DNA from 4 places in the Shinella sp. JR1-6 genome. Region 1 is predicted to be linked to each of the others. Evidence: predicted binding sites of a transcription regulator. Region 1 holds the regulator's gene; each other region holds the start of a gene.
The links. The regulator PhoB, encoded in region 1, activates phosphate uptake and scavenging genes when phosphate is short. The targets are predictions, from matches to a motif close to TGTCATNNANCTGTCAT.

Region 1 (5,444 bases):
CCCTGCCGGGCATCGTCGGCGCGCTGCTGATGACCGCCTCGCGTGCCGTCGGCGAAACCATGATCGTGGTGCTTGCCGCCGGTGTTGCCGCCCGCATGCAGCTCAACCCCTTCGAACCGATGACGACGGTGACGGTCAAGATCGTCAACCAGCTGACGGGCGACCTCGAATTCACCTCGCCTCAGACGCTCGTGGCCTTCGCGCTCGGCATCACGCTCTTCGTCATCACGCTCTGCCTTAACATCTACGCCCTCTACATCGTGCGCAAATACCGGGAGCAGTACGAATGAGCCAGGTCTCCACGAGCCCTTCGATGGCCGCCCTCGGCGTTGCCGCCAAACCCGAACGCCGCGATATCGGCCTTGGTCGCCGCTATGCCGCCGAACGCCGCTTCCGCCTCTACGGCATGGCTGCGATTGCCTTCGGTCTGCTCTTCCTGTTCCTCCTGCTGTTTTCGGTCGTCTCCAAGGGCTACACCGCGTTCCAGCAGACGATGATCACCATTCCGGTCGAGTTCTCCGAACAGGTCATCGACAAGAACAACGAGCGTGCCACCAACCCGCAGAAGCTGGTTACGGCGAACTACCCGATCGTTGCCCGCAATGCGCTCGCCAAGGTGCTGGGCGTCGACGAAAAGGACCGGGCCGGCCTGAAGGCGGTCAACGGTATGATTTCGGACAGCGTCCGCGTGCAGTTGCGCGATCTCGTCACCGCCGATCCCGCGATCATCGGCACGACGAAGACCGTGACGTTCCTTGCCCATGGTGACCTCGACTCCGCCTTCAAGGGCCAGATCGACCTCGCCGTGCCGGAAACGAACCGCAAGGTCTCCGACAAGCAGGTCGGCTGGATGAACACGCTCGCCGAAAGCGGCGCGCTCGCCAAGCACTTCAACACCGGCCTCTTCACCAATGGCGCATCGAGCCGTCCGGAGGCTGCCGGCGTTGGCGTCGCAGCGATCGGCTCGCTCTACATGATGCTGATCGTGCTCGTGCTCTCCCTGCCGATCGGTGTCGCTGCCTCGATCTATCTGGAGGAGTTCGCTCCGAAGAACCGGTTCACGGACCTTATCGAGGTGAACATCAACAACCTCGCCGCCGTACCGTCCATCGTCTACGGTCTTCTCGGCCTTGCTGTCTTCGTCAACTTCGCGGGCTTCCCGCGCTCGGCGGCCCTCGTCGGCGGCCTGGTGCTGACCCTCATGACGCTGCCGACGATCATCATCGCGACCCGTGCCGCGCTGAAAGCCGTGCCGCCATCGATCCGCTCGGCTGCGCTTGGCCTCGGTGCCTCGAAGATGCAGACCGTGTTCCACCATGTCCTGCCGCTCGCGATGCCCGGCATCCTGACGGGCACGATCATCGGTCTTGCTCACGCACTCGGTGAAACCGCCCCGCTGCTTCTCATCGGCATGGTCGCCTTCGTCGCCGATGTTCCGGCAACGCCGATGGACCCTGCGACGGCGCTTCCGGTGCAGATCTACATGTGGGCCAACGAGGCGGAACGCGCCTTCGTCGAGCGCACCTCCGGAGCCATCATCGTGCTCCTCATCTTCCTCATCCTCATGAATGTTGGCGCCATCCTGTTGCGCCGCCGTTTCGAACGGCGCTGGTAGAAGGACCGGTCATATGAACATGATGTCAGAAGCAGCAGTCGAGAAAGCGCTGGACAAGAAAATGAACGACATTTCCTACAAGATGATCGGCAAGGACGTCTCGGTCTACTACGGCGAGAAGCGCGCCCTCTACGATGTGAACCTCAATGTTCGCGAAAACACGGTGACCGCCCTTATCGGCCCGTCGGGCTGCGGCAAGTCGACCTTCCTGCGCACGCTGAACCGCATGAACGACACGATCGACGGTTGCCGCGTCACCGGCCGCATCACGCTCGATACGGACGATATCTACGATCCGAACATCGACGTCGTGGAGCTGCGTGCCCGCGTCGGCATGGTCTTCCAGAAGCCGAACCCGTTCCCGAAGTCGATCTACGAGAATGTCGCTTATGGCCCGCGTATCCACGGTCTCGCCAAGGGGAAGGCCGACATGGACGCCATCGTCGAGCAGAGCCTTCAGAAGGCCGGCCTGTGGAACGAGGTGAAGGATCGTCTGCATGAAGGCGGCACGGGCCTTTCCGGCGGCCAGCAGCAGCGCCTGTGCATCGCCCGCGCCGTCGCCGTCAGCCCGGAAGTCATCCTCATGGACGAGCCCTGCTCGGCGCTCGACCCGATCGCGACCGCCAAGGTCGAGGAACTGATCCATGAACTGCGCGCGAACTTCACCATCGTCATCGTGACGCACTCGATGCAGCAGGCGGCCCGCGTCTCGCAGCGCACCGCCATGTTCCACCTCGGCAACCTCGTCGAGGAGAACGACACCGACAAGATGTTCACCAACCCGGATGACCAGCGCACGCAGGACTACATCATGGGCCGCTTCGGCTGACGCCTTCGTCGCCGAGCATCCCTGGAACCCGAGCGCATTAAGGACTGAGCCATGTCATCGAGCCACATCGTCTCCATCTACGACGAAGAACTGAAATACCTCTCCCGCCGCATCTCCGAAATGGGCGGCACCGCCGAGCAGATGGTCGCCGATTCCGTCCGCGCCCTCGTCACGACCGACGCGGCGCTGGCCCAGAAGGTGATCTCCGAGGACGTCATCCTCGATACGGCAGAGCGCCAGATCAACGACAAGGCGATCGTCACCATCGCCAAGCGCCAGCCGATGGCGGCGGACCTGCGCGAAATCATGGGCGCGATCCGTATCGCGGCCGAACTGGAGCGCGTCGGCGATCTCGGAAAGAACACCGCCAAGCGCGTCATCGCCGTCCAGAGCTCGGGCATGCCCCGCAAGCTCGCCCGCGGCCTGGAGCATCTCGCCGAGCTCGCGCTGATGCAGCTCAAGGAAGTGCTCGACGTCTATGCCACCCGCTCGATCGAGAAGGCCAAGGCGATCCGCGAGCGCGACGACGAGATCGATGCGATCTATACCTCGCTGTTCCGCGAACTCCTGACCTACATGATGGAAGACCCGCGCAACATCACACCCTGCACGCATCTCCTGTTCTGCGCCAAGAACATCGAGCGCATCGGCGACCACGCGACCAACATCGCCGAAACCATCTACTACATGGCAACAGGCTCGCAGCCGGAAGGTGAGCGTCCGAAGGACGATACCTCGACCTCCGTCGTCGCGGCCGATGTCGCCGACGCGTCCGAGTAAAGAGCAAGGTTCAACTCCATGGTGCCCAGAATTGCCGTCGTGGAAGACGAGGAGGCCCTGAGTGTTCTCCTCCGTTACAATCTGGAAGCGGAAGGTTTCGAGGTCGATACGATCCTGAACGGTGACGAGGCCGAGATGCGCTTGCAGGAGCGCATGCCGGATCTCCTCATCCTCGACTGGATGCTCCCGGGCGTTTCCGGCATCGAGCTGTGCCGACGCCTGCGCCAGCGCCCGGAAACCGAACGCCTGCCGATCATCATGCTGACGGCGCGCGGCGAGGAGAGCGAGCGCGTGCGCGGGCTTGCCACCGGTGCGGACGACTATGTCGTCAAGCCCTTCTCGACGCCGGAACTGGTTGCCCGCGTGCGGGCGATGCTGCGCCGTGCCAAGCCCGAGGTTGTCTCGACGGTGCTGCGCTGCGGCGACATCGAGCTCGACCGCGAGACGCACCGCGTCCATCGTCGCACCCGCGAGGTCCGCCTTGGCCCGACGGAGTTCCGCCTTCTGGAGTTCCTGATGACCTCGCCCGGCCGCGTCTTCTCACGCTCGCAGCTTCTCGACGGGGTCTGGGGCCATGACATTTATGTCGACGAGCGCACCGTCGACGTGCATGTCGGGCGTCTGCGGAAGGCGCTCAACTTCGCCAACATGCAGGACGTCATCCGCACGGTCCGCGGCGCCGGCTATTCGCTGGAAACCTGAGCGAGCGGAATTCCTCCCAAGGACGGAAATGGGCCCTCAGGGGCCTGTTTGCGTTTTGGGGGAATAGTAGAGGCACCACCATCTCAAACGAAAACGGACCCTTTCGGGTCCGCATCGCATTTTCTGCCGTGGTAGATGTTATCGCATCCGGCGGCGCTCGGCCGAGGGCTGGTAGGCGAGGCGCTGGTGGTAGGTGCAGTAGGGCGAATTGTCGGGGGACTCGTTGCCGCAGAAGTGGAAGTCGTCGTTGAGCGGGTCTCCGATCGGCCACTTGCAGGTGCGCTCGGTGAGCTGGGTCAGCTCGAGACGACGCGACATCGGCACGACCACGTTGTTGCGGTTGGCCGGAACCGGAAGGGTCTCGGCCTGCATTTCGAAATCGGCGTCGATCTCTTCCTTGACAATGGCGTTGCCGGCCGGACGGGCGACCGGACGGGCGGCGACGGGACGGGCAGCGAAGTTCGACGGACGCGGCGTCGCCGGAGCCGGACGCTTGGCGCGTGTCGCGGTCTGGGTGCCGCCGGCCTTGGCGCGGCCGGGCAGATTCAGCCGGTGCACCTTGCCGATGACGGCATTGCGGCTGACGCCGCCGAGCTGCGCCGCGATCTGGCTCGCGCTCAGGCCCTCGCTCCAGAGCTTCTTGAGTTTCTCGACGCGCTCGTCTGTCCAGTTCATGTTTTTGTCTCCGCTCGGCGTTCAGGATGCGGGAATCCCTCGTCGTGCTCCGGACGGGTCCGGAACCTGAACGCCCTAACTCTCTTGCTGACTAGTTCCGCCGCATGCAGTCTAGTAATTGGTCTTTAACCTAGAGACCGGTGGACTCTGTGACAAGAGTCGCCGGAATCCGGGCGAATCGATTTCGGAGTTTTCCCCAACTTGCTGGTCGGGTGTGACTCGATAGAGACACCTTCCATGCGCGTCGCGAATCCTCACCTTGCGGGATGTTCAGCGCCATTTCGGGTGCGATTTTGTTGACATCCCAATATGAAATGCTGATAGTGCGGCATGCCGCCGAAAGGCGGCTTTTGGTTTTTCTGAGGCTTGGAAAAGTCAAGCTGCATTTCTGTTTTTCCGCATCTCTTTTCGGAGGATCCACGCATGGCCGATGTCGCGCCGCTCTATGAAACCTACATGCGTGCGCCGCTCCGGTTCACGCGCGGGGAGGGCGTGTGGCTGACCACCGAAGATGGCGAGCGATATCTCGATTTTGCCGCCGGTGTTGCCGTCAACTCGCTCGGCCATGCGCATCCTCATCTCGTCGCCGCGCTGAAGGAGCAGGCCGACAAGGTCTGGCACCTGTCGAACCTCTATGAGGTTCCGGGCCAGGAAAGCCTCGGCAGCCGGCTGACGCAGGCCACGTTCGCCGACAAGGTGTTCTTCACCAATTCAGGTGCAGAGGCGCTGGAATGTGCGATCAAGACCGCCCGGCGCTACCATTTTGCCAAGGGCCATCCCGGCAAGTACCACATCATCACCTTCGAGGGTGCCTTCCACGGGCGCACGATCGCGACGATCGCC
Region 2 (5,444 bases), on a different contig from region 1:
TGCAGCGCGAAATAGCCGGCAAAGGACATGTCCATCGGAAAGAGGATCCAGCGGCCGACCGCAACGGCGCCGCCGACCATCATCATGGACCAGAGATTGAAGCGGCGCCGCAGCTGGACGGCAAAGAGGAAGAAGAGCACTTCGGCCAGAACGCCAGCGCTCCAGAGAATACCGACGTCGACGCCGCTGAATCCCATCTTCTGCCAGTAGATCGCCGAAAAGGCGAACAGCATGGCGTGGCTCGCATTGACCAGCGAGACGCCGATCAGCATGAACTGCACATCCGCCTGCCGCAGCGTGCTCTTCGTCGGCATGGTCGCGATCGCGGCAATCGGCGACGGACGGCGCGGCTTGCCGATCCTGGGCGCGATCACCGCGCCGATCACGGTCAGCACGAAGGCCACCGCCATCGCCGGCAGCACCATCGCACCGCCATAGAGGCCGGCAAGCCAGCCGCCGGTCATCGTCGCGACGATGAAGGCGAGTGACCCCCACAGGCGCATCTTGCCGTAGTCGAAATTCCAGCGCCGCACGCCCGACAGCATGATCGCCTCGGTGATCGGTACATAGGGTGAATAGACCGCGCCCTGCAGCGTATAGAGCAGCAGCACCGTCCAGAAGGAGCCCGTCGCAAAGAGCGCGAGAGCCGTCGCAAGCGACAGCAGCGCCGACCAGAGCAGCACGATCGAGCGCTCGCCGATCCGGTCCGCGATGATGCCCGCCACCGGCGCAGTGAAGACGCGCACGAACAGCGGCACGGCGAGAACCATGCCGATCTGGAAATCGCTCATCGAGAGCGTTTCCAGCCAGACCGGAAAGAACGGCAGCGCAATGCCGTTGACCATCATCGGCGCGCAGAAGACGAGAGCGATACGCGCAGCAAAATACGGCGGCGCGCCGGCGGTCACGGTAAAACCGGAGGGGGCATTCATTGGCGGGGAACCTGCGTTGGAACGCCCTCCGCTCTATCATGCCGATGTACGTACGCCAATGCGCTATTTCTGCCCACCGGCGGGAATGCCGAACTTGTGAAACCGGACACAGGCGCAGCGCGATCCGTCAGGTTCCGCCCCATGCTTTTGCATCCCGGATGCACGCAAGTTGCCGCAGGGCAGTTCCGCTTTTCTTCGAATCGCGGAAACGCTCTATCTCTCGTTTTTACGCAAAACCGCTACGCGCTTCCGCTGGAATTTCTCTAAGCGGCCTCCGGCTCCCGGGTCTCGATCGCCAGCATCCGGTGCGAGACCGGAAGGACTTCGGCGGGGCTTGAGGCGAGCTTCTGCCAGGTGATCAGTTCCATCTCCCCGTCATGGTGTTCGGCAATCGCCGTGCAGCTCTCCACCCAATCGCCGCTGTTGATGTAGCGGATGCCGTCGATCTCGGTGATGACGGCGTGGTGGATATGGCCGCAGATCACACCGTCGGCATCGTGGCGCCGCGCCTCCTCGACGACCACCTTCTGGAACTCGCCAATGAAGTTCACCGCCGTCTTGACCTGCTGCTTGGCCCAGGAAGAGAACGACCAGTACGGCAGGCCGAGCCGGCGGCGGATGGCGGCGAAGACCACGTTGATGGCGATGGCCGCGTCATAGGCCCAGTCGCCGAGATAGGCGACGACGCGGGCATGGCGCACGACGACGTCGAACTCGTCGCCATGCAGCACGAGATAGCGCTTGCCGTCAGCCGCCTCGTGGATGATGCGGTCGGCCACTTCCACGCCGCCGAAATGGGTGCCGGGGAAATCGCGCAGGAATTCGTCGTGGTTGCCGGGAATGTAAATGATGCGTGTGCCCTTGCGCGCCTTGCGCAGCAGCTTCTGCGTGACATCGTTGAAGGCCTGCGGCCAATACCAGTTGCGCTTCAGGCGCCAGCCATCGACGATGTCGCCGATGAGCACGATCGTTTCCGCTTCATGATGCCGCAGGAAGTCGATCAGGAAGTCCGCCTTGGCCGCCTTCGATCCCAGATGCACGTCCGAGATGAACAGCGTGCGGAAGTGGCGGACAGTGGGGTCGGCAAGGGTCGCAGTCATGCGTTCTTCTCCGGGTGGCCGGCCGCCGCGGTGGTCGTCGGGAGGGGCGGCTTTCATCCCGTTGAAAACCAGACTCCTGTTTCAGATTGATGACACACCTATGCCTTTTTCGGCGGCAAATAGGCATTGCACAGGCCGCTGATTGCGGCTTTATGGAAGACTCGGAAAACTTCACGTCGCGGCGGTTTCGCAGAGCGAAGAGCCGCAACGAAAACAGCATATGGCAGGGAGCATCATGAGCACGGGTGACAAATCGCGGACGCAGGACGGTCCGGCAAGCGGCGACATCGACCAGCAGGCCCTCTTCTTCCACCGCCACCCCCGCCCCGGCAAGCTCGAGATCAACCCGACCAAGCCGCTCGGCAACCAGCGCGATCTGGCGCTTGCCTATTCGCCGGGGGTCGCCGCGCCCTGCCTTGCCATCCGTGACGACCCCAACACGGCCGCCGACTACACGGCGCGCGCCAACCTCGTCGCCGTCGTCTCCAACGGCACGGCCGTGCTCGGCCTCGGCAATATCGGTCCGCTCGCCTCCAAGCCCGTGATGGAAGGCAAGGCGGTGCTCTTCAAGAAGTTCGCCGGCATCGACGTCTTCGACATCGAGATCGACGCGCCGACCGTCGACGAGATGGTCAATGTCGTCTCGGCGCTGGAGCCGACCTTCGGCGGCATCAACCTCGAAGACATCAAGGCGCCGGAATGTTTCGAGGTGGAGCGCCAGCTGCGCGAGAAGATGGATATCCCCGTCTTTCACGACGACCAGCACGGCACTGCCATCATCGTCGCCGCAGCGGTCCTCAACGGCCTGGAGCTCGCCGGCAAGGCGTTGTCGGACGCCAAGATCGTCGCTTCGGGCGCCGGCGCTGCCGCGCTTGCCTGCCTCAACCAGCTCGTTTCCCTCGGCGCGAAGGTCGAGAACATCTGGGTGCATGACATCGAGGGCCTGGTCTACAAGGGCCGCGAAGCCCTGATGGACCAGTGGAAGAGCATCTATGCGCAGGAGACCGACAAGCGCCAGCTCTCCGAAACCATCGACGGTGCGGACGTCTTCCTCGGCCTGTCGGCCGCCGGCGTGCTGAAGCCGGAGCTGCTCGCGCGCATGGCGGAAAAGCCGCTGATCATGGCACTCGCCAATCCGACGCCGGAAATCATGCCCGAGGAGGCGCGCGCCGCCCGCCCGGACGCGATGATCTGCACCGGCCGGTCGGACTTTCCCAACCAGGTCAACAACGTCCTCTGCTTCCCCTACATCTTCCGCGGCGCGCTCGATTGCGGCGCGCGCACGATCAACGAGGAGATGAAGATGGCCGCCGTGCGCGCCATCGCCTCCCTCGCCCGTGAGGAAGTGTCCGATGTCGCCGCCCGCGCCTATTCCGGCGACACGCCGAGCTTCGGTCCGAACTACCTCATCCCCTCGCCCTTCGACCAGCGCCTTATCCTGCGCATCGCGCCGGCCGTTGCCCGTGCGGCGGCGGAAACCGGCGTGGCGACACGCCCGATCGCCGATTTCGACGCCTATCTCGACCAGCTCAACCGCTTCGTCTGGCGCTCGGGTTTCGTCATGAAGCCGATCTTCGCTGCGGCGAAGAACGCGGCCAGGAAGCGCGTGATCTTTGCCGAAGGCGAAGACGAGCGCGTGCTGCGCGCCGCCCAGGTGCTGCTGGAGGAGGACATCGCCAAGCCGATCCTCATCGGCCGCCCGCAGATCATCGAAGCGCGCCTCAAGCGCTACGGCCTGCGCGTCCGCCCGCAGACGGACTTCGAAGTGGTGAACCCCGAGGACGATCCGCGCTACCGCGATTATGTCGACGACTATTTCCGCATCGTCGGCCGCCGTGGCGTCATTCCGGAAGCCGCACGCACCATCGTGCGCACCAACCAGACGGTCATCGGCGCGCTCGCCCTCAAACGCGGCGAAGCCGATGCGCTGATCTGCGGCGTCGAAGGGCGTTATGCCAAGCACCTGCGGGATGTCAGCCAGATCATCGGCAAGAAGGAGGGCGTGCTCGACTTCTCCGCCCTCAGCCTGCTGATCTCCCAGCGCGGCGCCACCTTCTTTACCGACACCTATGTCACCTTCGACCCGACGGCCGAGGAAGTGGCACAGATGACGGTCATGGCTGCGCAGGAAATCCGCCGCTTCGGCATCACGCCGCGCGCCGCCCTGGTCTCCCATTCGAACTTCGGCTCGCGGGATTCCGACAGCGCCTTCAAGATGCGCCGCGCCATGGAGATGGTGCGCGACATGGACCCGACGCTCGAGGCGGACGGCGAAATGCACGGCGATGCCGCGATCTCCGAGGCGCTGCGCCAGCGCGTCATGCCGAATTCGACGCTGTCCGGCGAAGCCAATCTCCTTGTCTTCCCCAATCTCGACGCCGCCAACATCACGCTTGGCGTCGTCAAGACGATGACGGACAGCCTGCATGTCGGCCCGATCCTGCTCGGCGCCGCCATGCCCGCCCATATCCTGTCACCGTCGGTCACCTCGCGCGGCGTGGTGAACATGGCCGCCCTTGCCGTGGTGGAGGCCTCCTACCCGGCCTGAGCCGCAATCCCCGCCTTACGAAACGGCCGCCGCCTCGGCGGCCGTCTTCGTTTGCAGCGCCGGGTGCGCAGCATCCCGCGCCTCCCACCAGTCGCCGAGCGCATCGACCAGCGGCAACAGCGTCAGGCCGGATGGCGTGAGGTCGTATTCGACCCGCAGCGGATAGCCGTCGAACACCGTGCGCTGCACGATGCCCGCCTTTTCCAGCTTGCGCAGTTCGAGCGTCAGGATGCGGTGCGAGACGGTGGGATTGTCGCGCCTGAGGTCGCTGAAGCGCTTCGTTCCGTCCTTGAGGTAATAGATCAGCAGCGTCGGCCAGCGGCCGCTCAAGACCTGCATGACCTCCTCGATCGGGCAACGGGAAACGAGATCCTTCATGACGGGCTCCGGCGTGGTGACAAAAATGTGCGTAATTTACATGGGGGCAGGCAAGGCTTAGGTCCAGTGTCGCTGCGCAGCGTGGTCAACAGAAATCACGGAGAAGAACATTGGAACCGATCCTCGTCTACGGCTTCCCCGCCGGAAGCTCCATGGGCCTTGTCGCCGCGCTGGAGTGGCTGGGAAAACCCTATCGCCTCTGCCGCGTCGACATGCTGGGCGACATGCGCGACCCTGCCTATGCCCGCCTCAACGCCCGGCACGAGACACCCGCCCTCGTCACCGATGACGGCCGGGTGATCACCGAAACCATGGCCATCGCCCATTGGATCGCCGCACGCGACACGGAACGGCGCGTCAGCTTCGAGGCAACGGCGCCGGAAGCCGACCGCATGGTTCAGCTGATGGCCTTCCTCAACACCGGCTTCACCGGTTCCTTCAGCCCGCTCTGGTCGGCGCTCGAACTGGAGACACCGGACCCGGTGC
Region 3 (5,444 bases), on a different contig from region 1:
TCGCCGCGATGCACGCCGAGCACCTTTTCCCCGTCCGGCGTGGTGAAGATCATCCAGGAAAAGCCGAAGTCGGCCCACATCCAGTCGCGCAGCTGATCCTTGACGAAGGCATCACCCGGCATGCCGTCCTTCAGTTCGTTGAAGGTCTTGTCCCAGAAGGACAACTGGCTCTGGTACTGCACCACCTGGTCGATCTGATGGCCGAATTCGTTGCGCACCAGCGTGCGCTCGGTCTCGGCGGCAAAACTGTCGGCCCGCTCAATGGCATAGTCCAGCACGAGATAGTTCGCGGCGCCGAACAGGACGACGATCATCACCGCCGCCATCCGGATCGCCAGACCAACCCCGCGTCGCCGCATTGAGCGGCCCACCTGCGCCTTGCCTGTCATCGTTTCCCTGCCTGTCCCCTGCCGGTTTCTCCGGCTTATGGGACGAAGGCTAAATGACAGACGGCAAAATTCGCTTAAATGAGCTGGTGAGCGAAAACTTAACTTCCGCCAGCCGGATCCGGGAAACCTGACGCTCCATCCTGCCGAGTCTCCTCCTCCGCCGAGAGCTTCCGGCAGATAGACTGCATCAGCACAAGATTGCGCTGGTCGCGCCAGGTGGTGACGACACCCCAGACGAGGAGCAGCAGGATGGAAAGGAAGGCAACGCCGAGAATGACGAGGCTGCCGGTTGCAAAGCCGTAGAAGCCGAAAACCGCCGGCGTAGCGAAATAAGCGATCTGCGCCGAAAGCTGCCGCCCGGCCGAAAGATCACTGAGTGACCACAGCCGGATCAGCCGGACTTCCTCCTCGGTGAAGGCCGGGCGCAGGCCCGGCTTGTCGGCGGGATCGCCCACGCCCTACCCCCGGTCGCGATAACGGTTGGTGATCGGATAGCGCCGGTCTCGTCCGAAATTCTTCTTGGTGATCTTCACGCCCGGCGCGGACTGGCGGCGCTTGTACTCGGCGATGTAGAGCAGGTGCTCGACGCGGTGCACGGTCGCCGCGTCATGCCCGCGGGCGACGATCTCCTCGGTGCTCATCTCGCGCTCCACCAGGCATTCGAGGATGTCGTCGAGCACCGGATAGGGCGGCAGCGAATCCTGGTCGGTCTGGTTGGGACGCAGCTCCGCCGACGGCGCCTTGTCGATGATGTTCTGCGGGATCACCTCGCCCGTCGGCCCAAGCGCGCCTGGCGGCACATGCGCGTTGCGCCAGCGCGAGATCGCATAGACCTGCATCTTGTAGAGGTCCTTGATCGGATTGAAGCCGCCGTTCATGTCGCCGTAGAGCGTCGCATAGCCGACCGACATTTCCGACTTGTTGCCGGTCGTCACGACCATCGAGCCGAACTTGTTGGACACCGCCATGAGAATGGTGCCGCGTGCGCGGCTCTGGAGGTTTTCCTCCGTAATGCCTTCCTCCGTGCCTTCGAAAAGCTCCGAAAGCGAGGAGAGGAAGCCGGTGACCGGGGCCTCGATCGGCACGATGTCATAGCGGCAGCCGAGCAGCCGGGCGCAATCGGCCGCATCCTTCAGCGAATCCTTCGACGTGTAGCGGTAGGGCATCATGATGCAGCGCACCCGCTCCTCGCCGAGCGCATCGACGGCAATCGCCGCGCAGATTGCCGAATCGATGCCGCCGGACAGGCCGAGCACGACGTTCTTGAAGCCGTTCTTGTTGACATAATCGCGGAAGCCGAGCAGGCAGGCCCGGTAGTCGGCCTCTTCCTTCTCGGGAATGCGCGACGCCGGCCCACCGTCGCAGACCCAGCCGTCCGCCCGCTTCTTCCAGGTGGTGAGCGCGATCGTCTCCTCGAACTGGCTCATCTGGAAGGCGAGCGACTTGTCCGCATTGAAGGCGAAGCTGGCGCCGTCGAAGACCAGTTCGTCCTGTCCGCCGAGCTGGTTGGCATAGAGCAGCGGCAGGCCGGTCTCGATGACCTGCTTCAGGACGACCTGGTGGCGGATGTCGACCTTGCCGCGATAATAGGGGGAGCCGTTCGGCGACAGCAGGATTTCCGCGCCGCTCTCGGCCAGCGTCTCGCAGACACCGAGATCGCCCCAGATGTCCTCGCAGATCGGGATGCCGAGACGCACGCCGCGGAAATTGACGGGACCGGGCATCGCGCCCTGGTCGAAGACGCGCTTCTCGTCGAACTCGCCGTAGTTCGGCAGGTCCACCTTGTCGCGCACCGCGATCACCTTGCCGTCGTCGATGACGGCGACCGCATTGTAGCGCCCGGTTTCGTCCTGCCTCGGAAAGCCGATGATGACGCCGGGGCCGCCCTTGGCGGTATCGGCCGCCAGATCATCGACCGCGCGCCGGCAGGCATTCAGGAAGGCCGGCTTCAGCACGAGGTCTTCCGGCGGATAGCCGGAGATGAAGAGTTCGGTCAGCAGCAGCAGATCGGCGCCCTGCCGGGCGGCGTCCTCACGGGCGGCGCGCGCCTTGGCAAGGTTGCCGGCGACGTCGCCGACTACAGGGTTCAATTGCGCAACCGCGATGCGCAGCGTCGCCCTGCCTTGATCGGAGGTCATGTCTTGATCGGAAGTCATGTCTGCGGACCCATCTCTTGCTGGTGTCCGAGCCTGCGGCCGCGCGTCGCTGTCGCCCTCTCGAACGGTCGACAAGCTCTTTAGAGCATGGCGGACGTTTTGGGAATGAAGCGCGGAGCGTTTGCCGGACCTTTCGGCGCAAGAGCCCGGTTTTCAACGGGTCCGCAGCGCCATGGCGGGCCTGCAACAGACGGAACCAAAGCGGGGGACGAACGTTGCAGAAACCGTTCATCTCCTGTTCAAGATGACGTCCGTATGACAGATACACGAAACTTTCATGAAATCTGGAGACGGCCTTGGCCCTGTTCACCTCCGCAGCCGTGGCAATCAATGCAACCGAAGAACGCGCCGTCGAGGCCGGCTTCTTCGCGCGCCATGCCAAGACGCTTGCCGTCCTGCGTTCCCTTGCCGTTTCCGTCCTTCTTGCGCTCCTCACCGTCGTCGTCGTCGAATGGATCACGCGCGGCGCGCTCGATCAGGTGCGCCTCTATTTAACCAATCTCGAACAGCCTGCCTGGACGACGACGGGCGTCTTCTTCCTGCTCTACCTCGCCGTCGACGCGCTGATCGGCCGCCAGCACAAGGCCGTCCTGCTCGTCTCGCCGCTCGTCGTGCTGATGGGCGTCATTTCCCAGCAGAAGCAGGTCTTCCTCACCGATCCGCTCTACCCGACGGACCTGCTGTTCGGCCGGCAGATTCTGGAACTCATGCCCGTGCTCGTGCAGGACCGGCCGTGGACGGCCGCTCTCCTCGCCGTCGCCGTTCTCGCCTCCGTCGCCGGCCTCATCAGCCTGTGGGTCTTCGCCTGGCGCCGTTTCCGGCCGCTGACGAAGAGGGAACGCCTGACGCGGCTTGCCGTCGCGCTGCCGCTTCTCGCCGGCTTCGTCTCCATCATGGACTACAACGAGTTCTCCTGGGTCCGCGACCGGTTGAAAGTCTTCCCGATCATGTGGGATCAGGCGGAGAACTATCGCCACAACGGTTTCGTCATGGCCTTTGCCATCAACCTGCCGATGGCAAACGTCCAGGCGCCCGCCGGCTACATGACCGAGGCGATCGACAAGATCCCCTCCAAGCCGCTGCCGGCCGGCACCACGCACCGTTCGAAGCCCGACGTGATCGTCGTCATGAGTGAATCGCTGTGGGATCCGGCGCGCATCGAGAGCGTGAAGCTTTCGGCCGACCCGATGCCCGTCATCCGCGAAAGCCAGGGCGGCAACGTCTTCTCGCCGGAATTCGGCGGCCTCACCGCCAATGTCGAGTTCGAGGCGCTGACCGGCTTCTCCAACGCCTTCCTGCCGACGGGCTCGATCCCCTACCAGCAATATGTGCGAAAGCCGATCCCCTCGCTTGCCACCTTCTTCCGGGCGGAAGGCTACACGGCGCGCGCCATCCATCCCTTCTCCGGCTGGTTCTGGAACCGCAACAGCGTCTACAAGGCGTTCGGCTTCGAGACCTTCAAGGACGTCGACAAGATGCCGCCGCTCGCCAAGCGTGGCAACTTCACCTCGGACGAGGCGCTGACCAAGGAGATCATCCGTCAGGCGGACCTGCAGGAAGATCCCTTCTTCTTCTTCACCGTCACGCTGCAGGGCCACGGCCCCTATGACGACGGCCGCTACGCCAAGACCGACATCAAGGTCGACGGCAAGCTCGATGCCCGCGACAACCGCATGCTCGCAAGCTACGCGCAGGGCGTGAAGGAAGCCGACAACAGCCTGAAGATGCTGATGGACTGGGCCAAGGACCGCGACCGCGAGACGATCATCGTCGTCTTCGGCGACCACCTGCCGCCGCTCAACACCGTCTACCAGAACTCCGGCTACATGAAGGGCATCACCGCTTCACGCAAGGGTTCGCCCGAGGTGATGAAGAAGGAACACGAGACCCCGCTCGTCATCTGGTCGAACAAGACGGGTGCGGAAAAGGAAATCGGCACGATCAGCCCGGCGTTCCTGTCCTACTACATCCTCAAGGAAGCCGGCTTCGAGCATCCCTACTACACCGGGTTCCTCGGCGCGGTGCACGAGAAGCTGCGCGTCATCGACCGCTACATGCTGATCGACGCCAAGGGCAACGGTACGGGCGGCTGGGCGCGCAAGAAGACGATCGACCCGCTGGTGCGCGACTTCCGCTTCCTGCAGCACGACATCATGTTCGGCAAGCAGTACGGCCTGGAGCGCTTCTTCAACTCCCATGCGGAACTGATGGCCGCAGGCTACTGATTTCCCAGAAAAGAACGTTAGGTTAGGGCTCCGATTCCCACAACGGAGCCTGGCCATGAGACCCTTCGACGACGCCGCCCAGATCCTCTTCGGCAAAGCCTCCAGCGAACTCGACGATACCGAGCGCGAGGTCCTTCTCCATTCCCGCGAGGGTCGCATCCTTTCAGAGGATCGCAACGACGCCTATGACGCAAAACAGTCTGTCGGCGAGCGGGTCGCAGACGCCATCGCCCGCGTCGGCGGCTCGTGGGCCTTCATCATCACCTTCCTCGGCTTCCTCGTTGTCTGGACGATCGTCAACACGATCGTGCTGACGCGTGAAGCCTTCGATCCCTACCCCTTCATCTTCCTCAACCTCGTGCTCTCCATGCTCGCTGCCCTTCAGGCGCCGATCATCATGATGTCGCAGAACCGGCAGGCCGCCCGCGACCGCTTCGAGGCCTCGAAGGATTACGAGGTCAACCTGAAGGCCGAGATCGAACTGATGGCACTGCACCACAAGATCGACACCCACTTCATCAGCGAGATCGCTGCGTTGAAACTGGAGGTTCTGCGCTTGCACGAGGTGCTGCGGCAGAGGGAGTGACAATCGTCCACAACCTATCTGAGTTACAATTTTAGCTAATTCAATTAATAGGAGAAAATTAACACACAGGGCGCACGATATAGGTGCA
Region 4 (5,444 bases), on a different contig from region 1:
CTTCGACCTTGTCGACGACGAAGCCGTTGGTGGCGCCCTTCAGGTCCGGGATGAGGTCACGGACCTCTTCCTTCTTGACGACAGGCAGTTCACCGCCGAGTGCGGCCGGCTTCAGATCGGCAAGCGCCACGCGGTACAGCTTCTTCAGCTTGGCCGCCTGGCCGATCAGGTTGTCGCGCTCGATGATATAGGCTTGGTCGCCGCTGACGGTGATTTCGGAAAGGCCGACCCAACCGCTCTCGGTCTTTTCGAGCGGATAGCGCACGGCGCCCCATTCCTCGGAGGACGGCTTGTAGGAGACGAGCTTCACGAAACCCTTCTCGTCGTCACCCCATTCACGCTGCATGGCCATCCACAGCACCTTGTCATCGCCTTCGCCGACGCTGGTGATGCCTTCGAAGCCGAAGCGCTTCTCGCCGGCGCGCAGCGCGGCGGGAATGGCGATTTCCTTCTGGATCTCGCCCTTTTCGTTCACATGGATGATGGCATGGCCGACGAGCTTGTCGGCATCGCCCTCGTTGGCAAGCCAGAAACCGCCCTCGCCATCCGGCGTCAGGCCCTCGCTGTCGAGCTTCTGGGCGGCAGCACCGTTGCGGGTAATGCGCAGCGCATCGACGATCTTCGCCGGCTTCGCGGTGGCGTCGATCGTGAAGATCGTCGGCTGCGAGGCGTAGAAGGAATCGTTGACGGCGTAGAGCATGCCCGGCTTGTCCTTGACCGGTGCGAGGCCCGAGAGGGCGCCGAAGCCGATCAGTTCGCCATCCTTTTCCGTGGAGACGATCTGCGGATAGGCAGCTTCGCCTTCGGCACGCTCATAGATCATGACATGCGAGCGGGCGCCGCCGTCGTCCACGAGATCGGTCTCGTTGGCGGTCACGAAGAGATTGCGGTTCGGGATGGCGACGGCTCCTTCCGGGCCAACGCCCGAGGGCAGCAGCTGGAGAAGCGCGGGCTCGGCGCCGGTATCCTTGTAGACACCGACGATCGAGGCGCGCTCGGCGAGCACGAAGAACAGGTTGTCATCGCCGAACTTGGCGGCTTCCATGCCTTCCGGCTCGACGCCCTTCTTGTTGCGCTTGTCCGGATAGTGGCCGATCTTGGCAATCTCGCGCTCGAAGGCCGCGCCGTTCTCGTAGAGGACCTTGCCCTGCTTGTCGAAGATGGTGAAGCCGCGGGCGCCACCCTTCCAGTCGCCCTCATTGGCGACGACCAGGCGGTTGTCGTCCAGCCACTTCACGGCATCGGGCTCGCGCGCCACGTCCTTCATCTCGCCGGTGAATTTCAGCGCACCGTCCTTCTTGGTGTCGATGCCTTCAAGGCTGACCGTACCGGCGGAGAAGTGGCTCTTTACCGTGCCGGCCTTGCCGTCGACGATCGCGATATGGTTGTTTTCCTGCAGGGTGACGGCAACTTCGTCGAGGCTGTTGAAGGAGACGAATTCGGGTTCGGGATCCTCGCCGGCGACATCGGCAAGGCCGGTCAGCGCCACATGCTTGATCGAACCGCAATCGACGACGCCGTCCTTGAGGGAGAGCAGCACGAGATCGCCGGCCGGCATCTGCGGGATGGCGCCGTCATTGACCTCTTCGTCGCGCTCGTTCTCGATGGCGATGGCGGCGATCGTCCTGTCCTTGTTGAGGGCGATCGAATCCGGCTGACCGCCGAGATCGCAGGTCGCCTCGACGGCCCTGGAGGCCACATCGACCTGGGCGAGCACACCCGACGGCTTCACGAAGCTTTCGCGCGTGTTGATCGCGACGAGCGCCTTGCCGGCGGCAATGGTGACCGAGGTCGGCTCGCCGTCGAAGGCGACGGTGCCGCCGGCCTTCGGAGCCTTGGCGTCGGTGATGTCGATGAAGCCGATGGCCTTGTTCGGGCTGTCGGAATAGACGAGCGTGTTGCCGTCTTCCGAGGCGCTGATGATCTCGGACGAGGTCGGCGTCGCCTTGTCGACACCCTCGGGCAGGTTGTCGGCAACGGCGAAGGACGCAATGCGATTGAAGACGGGCTCGGCGCTGGCGGCGGAGGCCACCGATGCGGCGAGAACCGCAGCGAGCGCGGCGGTGATCGAACGGGTTTTCATGAAATCCTCCGGGATCCGGTCAAAAGGAACCCGGCGGTTCTGAGGCTTTCGTGTTACAGGCCGATGACATTTCGGCGGCGGTCCGTTGCCTTCCCGTCAAATAAAAGGGGGCCCGGAAGAACCGGACCCCGACCCTGAATTTCAGGTTTGGCGGCGGAGTGGATAACCGCTCTGCCCGAACCAAGGATCAGCCGTTGACGGCGTCCTTCAGGCCCTTGCCGGCCGAGAACTTCGGCACGTTGCGTGCCGGAATCTCGATCTCGGCGCCGGTCGAGAGGTTGCGGCCCTTCGAGGCTTCACGGCGCGATACGGAGAAATTGCCGAAACCGACGAGACGAACGTCGCCGCCGTTCTTGAGCTCACCCTGGATCGTCTCGAAAACGGCGTCGACAGCCGATGCTGCGTCCGTTTTGGAGAGGCCAGACTTCTCAGCCACTGCGGATACGAGTTCATTCTTGTTCATGTTTCCACCCCTTTCATACGGTTTGAAACGACTCATACAAGTCGGGGGCAGAATACGCATCGCCCCTCGCCCCGCAAGAAAATTTCGTCGCAAAACCCTGAGAATCCGGGCTTTACACACGTTTTTCAACGAAAAAGACCGGCCGAAAGGCCGGTCTTTTCCCGTTTCGCTCCAAAATGCCGGATGCATTACCCGGCATCAAGGCTCAATGCGCGATCGCGCCGGTGCTCTCATCGGTCGATTCGACCGCCGGAACCTTGGCGTCTTCGACCGTCGCATCCCATTCGATCGGCTCCGGCCGGCGAACGAGCGCATGCTTGATCACCTCACCCATGCGCGAGACCGGAACGATCTCCATGTTGTTCTTCACGTTATCCGGAATCTCCGCCAGGTCCTTGGCGTTCTCTTCCGGGATCAGCACCTTCTTGATGCCGCCGCGAAGCGCTGCGAGCAGCTTTTCCTTGAGACCGCCGATCGGCAGGACCCGGCCGCGCAGCGTCACTTCGCCCGTCATCGCGATGTCCTTCGAGACCGGGATTCCGGTCATGATGGAAACGATGGCGGTCGCCATGGCGATACCGGCCGACGGACCGTCCTTCGGCGTCGCGCCTTCCGGCACGTGCACGTGGATATCGGTCTTGTCGAAGCGCGGCGGCTCGATGCCGAAATCGACGGCGCGCGAGCGGACATAGGACGCCGCTGCCGAGATCGATTCCTTCATCACATCCTTCAGGTTGCCCGTAACCGTCATGCGGCCCTTGCCACCCGGCAGGCTGACGCCTTCGATGGTGAGCAGCTCGCCGCCGACTTCCGTCCAGGCAAGACCCGTAACAACGCCAACCTGATCCTCGCGCTCGGCCTCGCCGTGGCGGAAGCGCGGAACGCCGAGGAAGTCGTGGATGTTGTCTGCCGTGACCTCGACCGTCTTCGACTTGCCCTTGATGATCTCGGTGACCGCCTTGCGGGCGAGCTTCATCAATTCACGCTCGAAGTTACGCACACCGGCTTCGCGGGTGTACTGCTGGATGACCGCCATCAGCGCGCCGTCCGTCACCGAAAACTCCTTCGGCTGAAGGGCGTGATCGCGGATCGCCTTCGGCAGCAGGTGCCGCTTGGCAATTTCCAGTTTCTCTTCTTCCGTATAGCCGGCAATGCGGATCACTTCCATGCGGTCCATGAGGGGCGCCGGAATGTTCAGCGTGTTCGCCGTCGTCACGAACATGACGTTGGACAGGTCGTATTCGACTTCCAGGTAGTGGTCCATGAAGGTCGAGTTCTGTTCCGGATCCAGCACCTCCAGGAGAGCCGAGGACGGATCGCCGCGGAAATCCATGCCCATCTTGTCGATCTCGTCGAGCAGGAAGAGCGGGTTGGATTTCTTCGCCTTCTTCATCGACTGGATGACCTTGCCGGGCATCGAGCCGATATAGGTGCGGCGGTGACCGCGGATTTCGGCCTCGTCACGCACGCCGCCGAGCGCCATGCGGATGTATTCGCGGCCGGTCGCCTTGGCGATCGATTTCGCGAGCGAGGTCTTGCCGACGCCCGGAGGGCCGACAAGGCACAGGATCGGGCCCTTGATCTTGGCCGAGCGAGCCTGCACGGCGAGATATTCGACGATGCGCTCCTTGACCTTGTCGAGGCCGAAATGATCCTCGTCGAGAATCTTTTCCGCAGCGTTGAGGTCGGTCTTGATCTTCGACTTCTTGCCCCACGGAATGCCCGTCAGCCAGTCGAGATAGTTGCGCACGACGGTGGCTTCCGCCGACATCGGGCTCATCTGGCGCAGCTTCTTCAGCTCGGCATCCGCCTTTTCGCGGGCTTCCTTGGAGAGCTTCGCCTTGGCGATCTTTTCTTCCAGTTCGGCCATCTCGTCGCGGCCGTCCTCGCCGTCGCCGAGCTCCTTCTGAATCGCCTTCATCTGTTCGTTGAGGTAGTACTCGCGCTGCGTCTTCTCCATCTGGCGCTTGACGCGCGAGCGGATGCGCTTTTCGACCTGCAGGACCGAGATCTCGCCTTCCATGAAGCCGAGCGCCTTTTCAAGGCGCAGCTTGACGCTCGTCGTCTCCAGCATCTCCTGCTTTTCGACGATCTTGATGGAGAGGTGCGAGGCGACGGTGTCGGCGAGCTTCGAATAGTCCTCGATCTGGCTCGCGGCGCCGACGACTTCAGGCGAAATCTTCTTGTTGAGCTTTACATAGTTTTCGAACTCGGAGACGACCGAGCGCGACAGCGCCTCGACCTCCACCGGGTCTTCTTCCGGCTCGGCCAGGACATGGGCCATCGCCTCGTAGAATTCCTCGCGGTCCGTATAGCCGTCGATCTCGGCGCGCGCGCGGCCTTCGACCAGCACCTTGACGGTACCATCGGGGAGCTTGAGGAGCTGGAGCACGTTGGCGACGGTGCCGATGCGATAGATGGCATCGGTTTCCGGGTCGTCGTCGGAGGCATTGATCTGGGTGGCAAGCATGATCTGCTTGTCGGTGCCCATGACCTCCTCAAGTGCGCGGATCGACTTCTCGCGGCCGACGAACAGCGGGACGATCATGTGCGGGAACACCACAATGTCGCGCAGGGGCAGGACCGGGAAGGCCGTGGAGTCGTGCGACGCAGACGTCTTTTTCGTCATGTCATTTCCTTTCAAACGTCCCGTTTCCGGGAACCGGTCCATTCGGCGCTCAGAGTGCCGGGCCGGCGATCTTTTCCATCCACAAGTGGCGTGCAGCCAACACATTTTCAAGCCCGGTTGCGGAGTGCCCCACCCCGTGACGGACAAGCGAACCAACACCGGAAGTGTAGTCTTCCGCGCTGTCGCGGAACTTGCGGCCTTCCCCCCGGCAGCACCGCCGGAGCATACGCAGAACAGAATCGAAGTCTTCCATTCTGGCTTGGCGCGCA

Region 2: a site for PhoB is predicted at 2,111-2,127, ahead of EXZ48_RS10160 (UDP-2,3-diacylglucosamine diphosphatase). Genes of this name have one in related genera too.
Region 3: a site for PhoB is predicted at 2,790-2,806, ahead of EXZ48_RS10100 (LTA synthase family protein). Genes of this name have one in related genera too.
Region 4: a site for PhoB is predicted at 2,136-2,152, ahead of EXZ48_RS07235 (esterase-like activity of phytase family protein). Genes of this name have one in related genera too.

Annotation. Positions count from the first base shown of each region.
Region 1 covers NZ_SHMI01000006.1:296,282-301,725, reverse strand. The annotation lists gene pstC (phosphate ABC transporter permease subunit PstC) at 1-290, shown strand, start outside; gene pstA (phosphate ABC transporter permease PstA) at 287-1,615, shown strand; gene pstB (phosphate ABC transporter ATP-binding protein PstB) at 1,629-2,444, shown strand; gene phoU (phosphate signaling complex protein PhoU) at 2,496-3,224, shown strand; gene phoB (phosphate regulon transcriptional regulator PhoB) at 3,243-3,926, shown strand; gene EXZ48_RS13715 (GcrA family cell cycle regulator) at 4,065-4,601, opposite strand; gene EXZ48_RS13710 (aspartate aminotransferase family protein) at 5,025-5,444, shown strand, end outside.
Region 2 covers NZ_SHMI01000005.1:40,489-45,932, reverse strand. The annotation lists gene EXZ48_RS10165 (MFS transporter) at 1-932, opposite strand, end outside; gene EXZ48_RS10160 (UDP-2,3-diacylglucosamine diphosphatase) at 1,196-2,032, opposite strand; gene EXZ48_RS10155 (NADP-dependent malic enzyme) at 2,268-4,580, shown strand; gene EXZ48_RS10150 (helix-turn-helix domain-containing protein) at 4,596-4,958, opposite strand; gene EXZ48_RS10145 (glutathione S-transferase family protein) at 5,069-5,444, shown strand, end outside.
Region 3 covers NZ_SHMI01000005.1:27,313-32,756, reverse strand. The annotation lists gene EXZ48_RS10115 (diguanylate cyclase domain-containing protein) at 1-389, opposite strand, end outside; gene EXZ48_RS10110 (ammonium transporter) at 488-844, opposite strand; gene EXZ48_RS10105 (NAD+ synthase) at 848-2,527, opposite strand; gene EXZ48_RS10100 (LTA synthase family protein) at 2,842-4,770, shown strand; gene EXZ48_RS10095 (DUF1003 domain-containing protein) at 4,826-5,356, shown strand.
Region 4 covers NZ_SHMI01000003.1:401,298-406,741, reverse strand. The annotation lists gene EXZ48_RS07235 (esterase-like activity of phytase family protein) at 1-2,083, opposite strand, end outside; gene hupB (DNA-binding protein HupB) at 2,271-2,546, opposite strand; gene lon (endopeptidase La) at 2,752-5,175, opposite strand.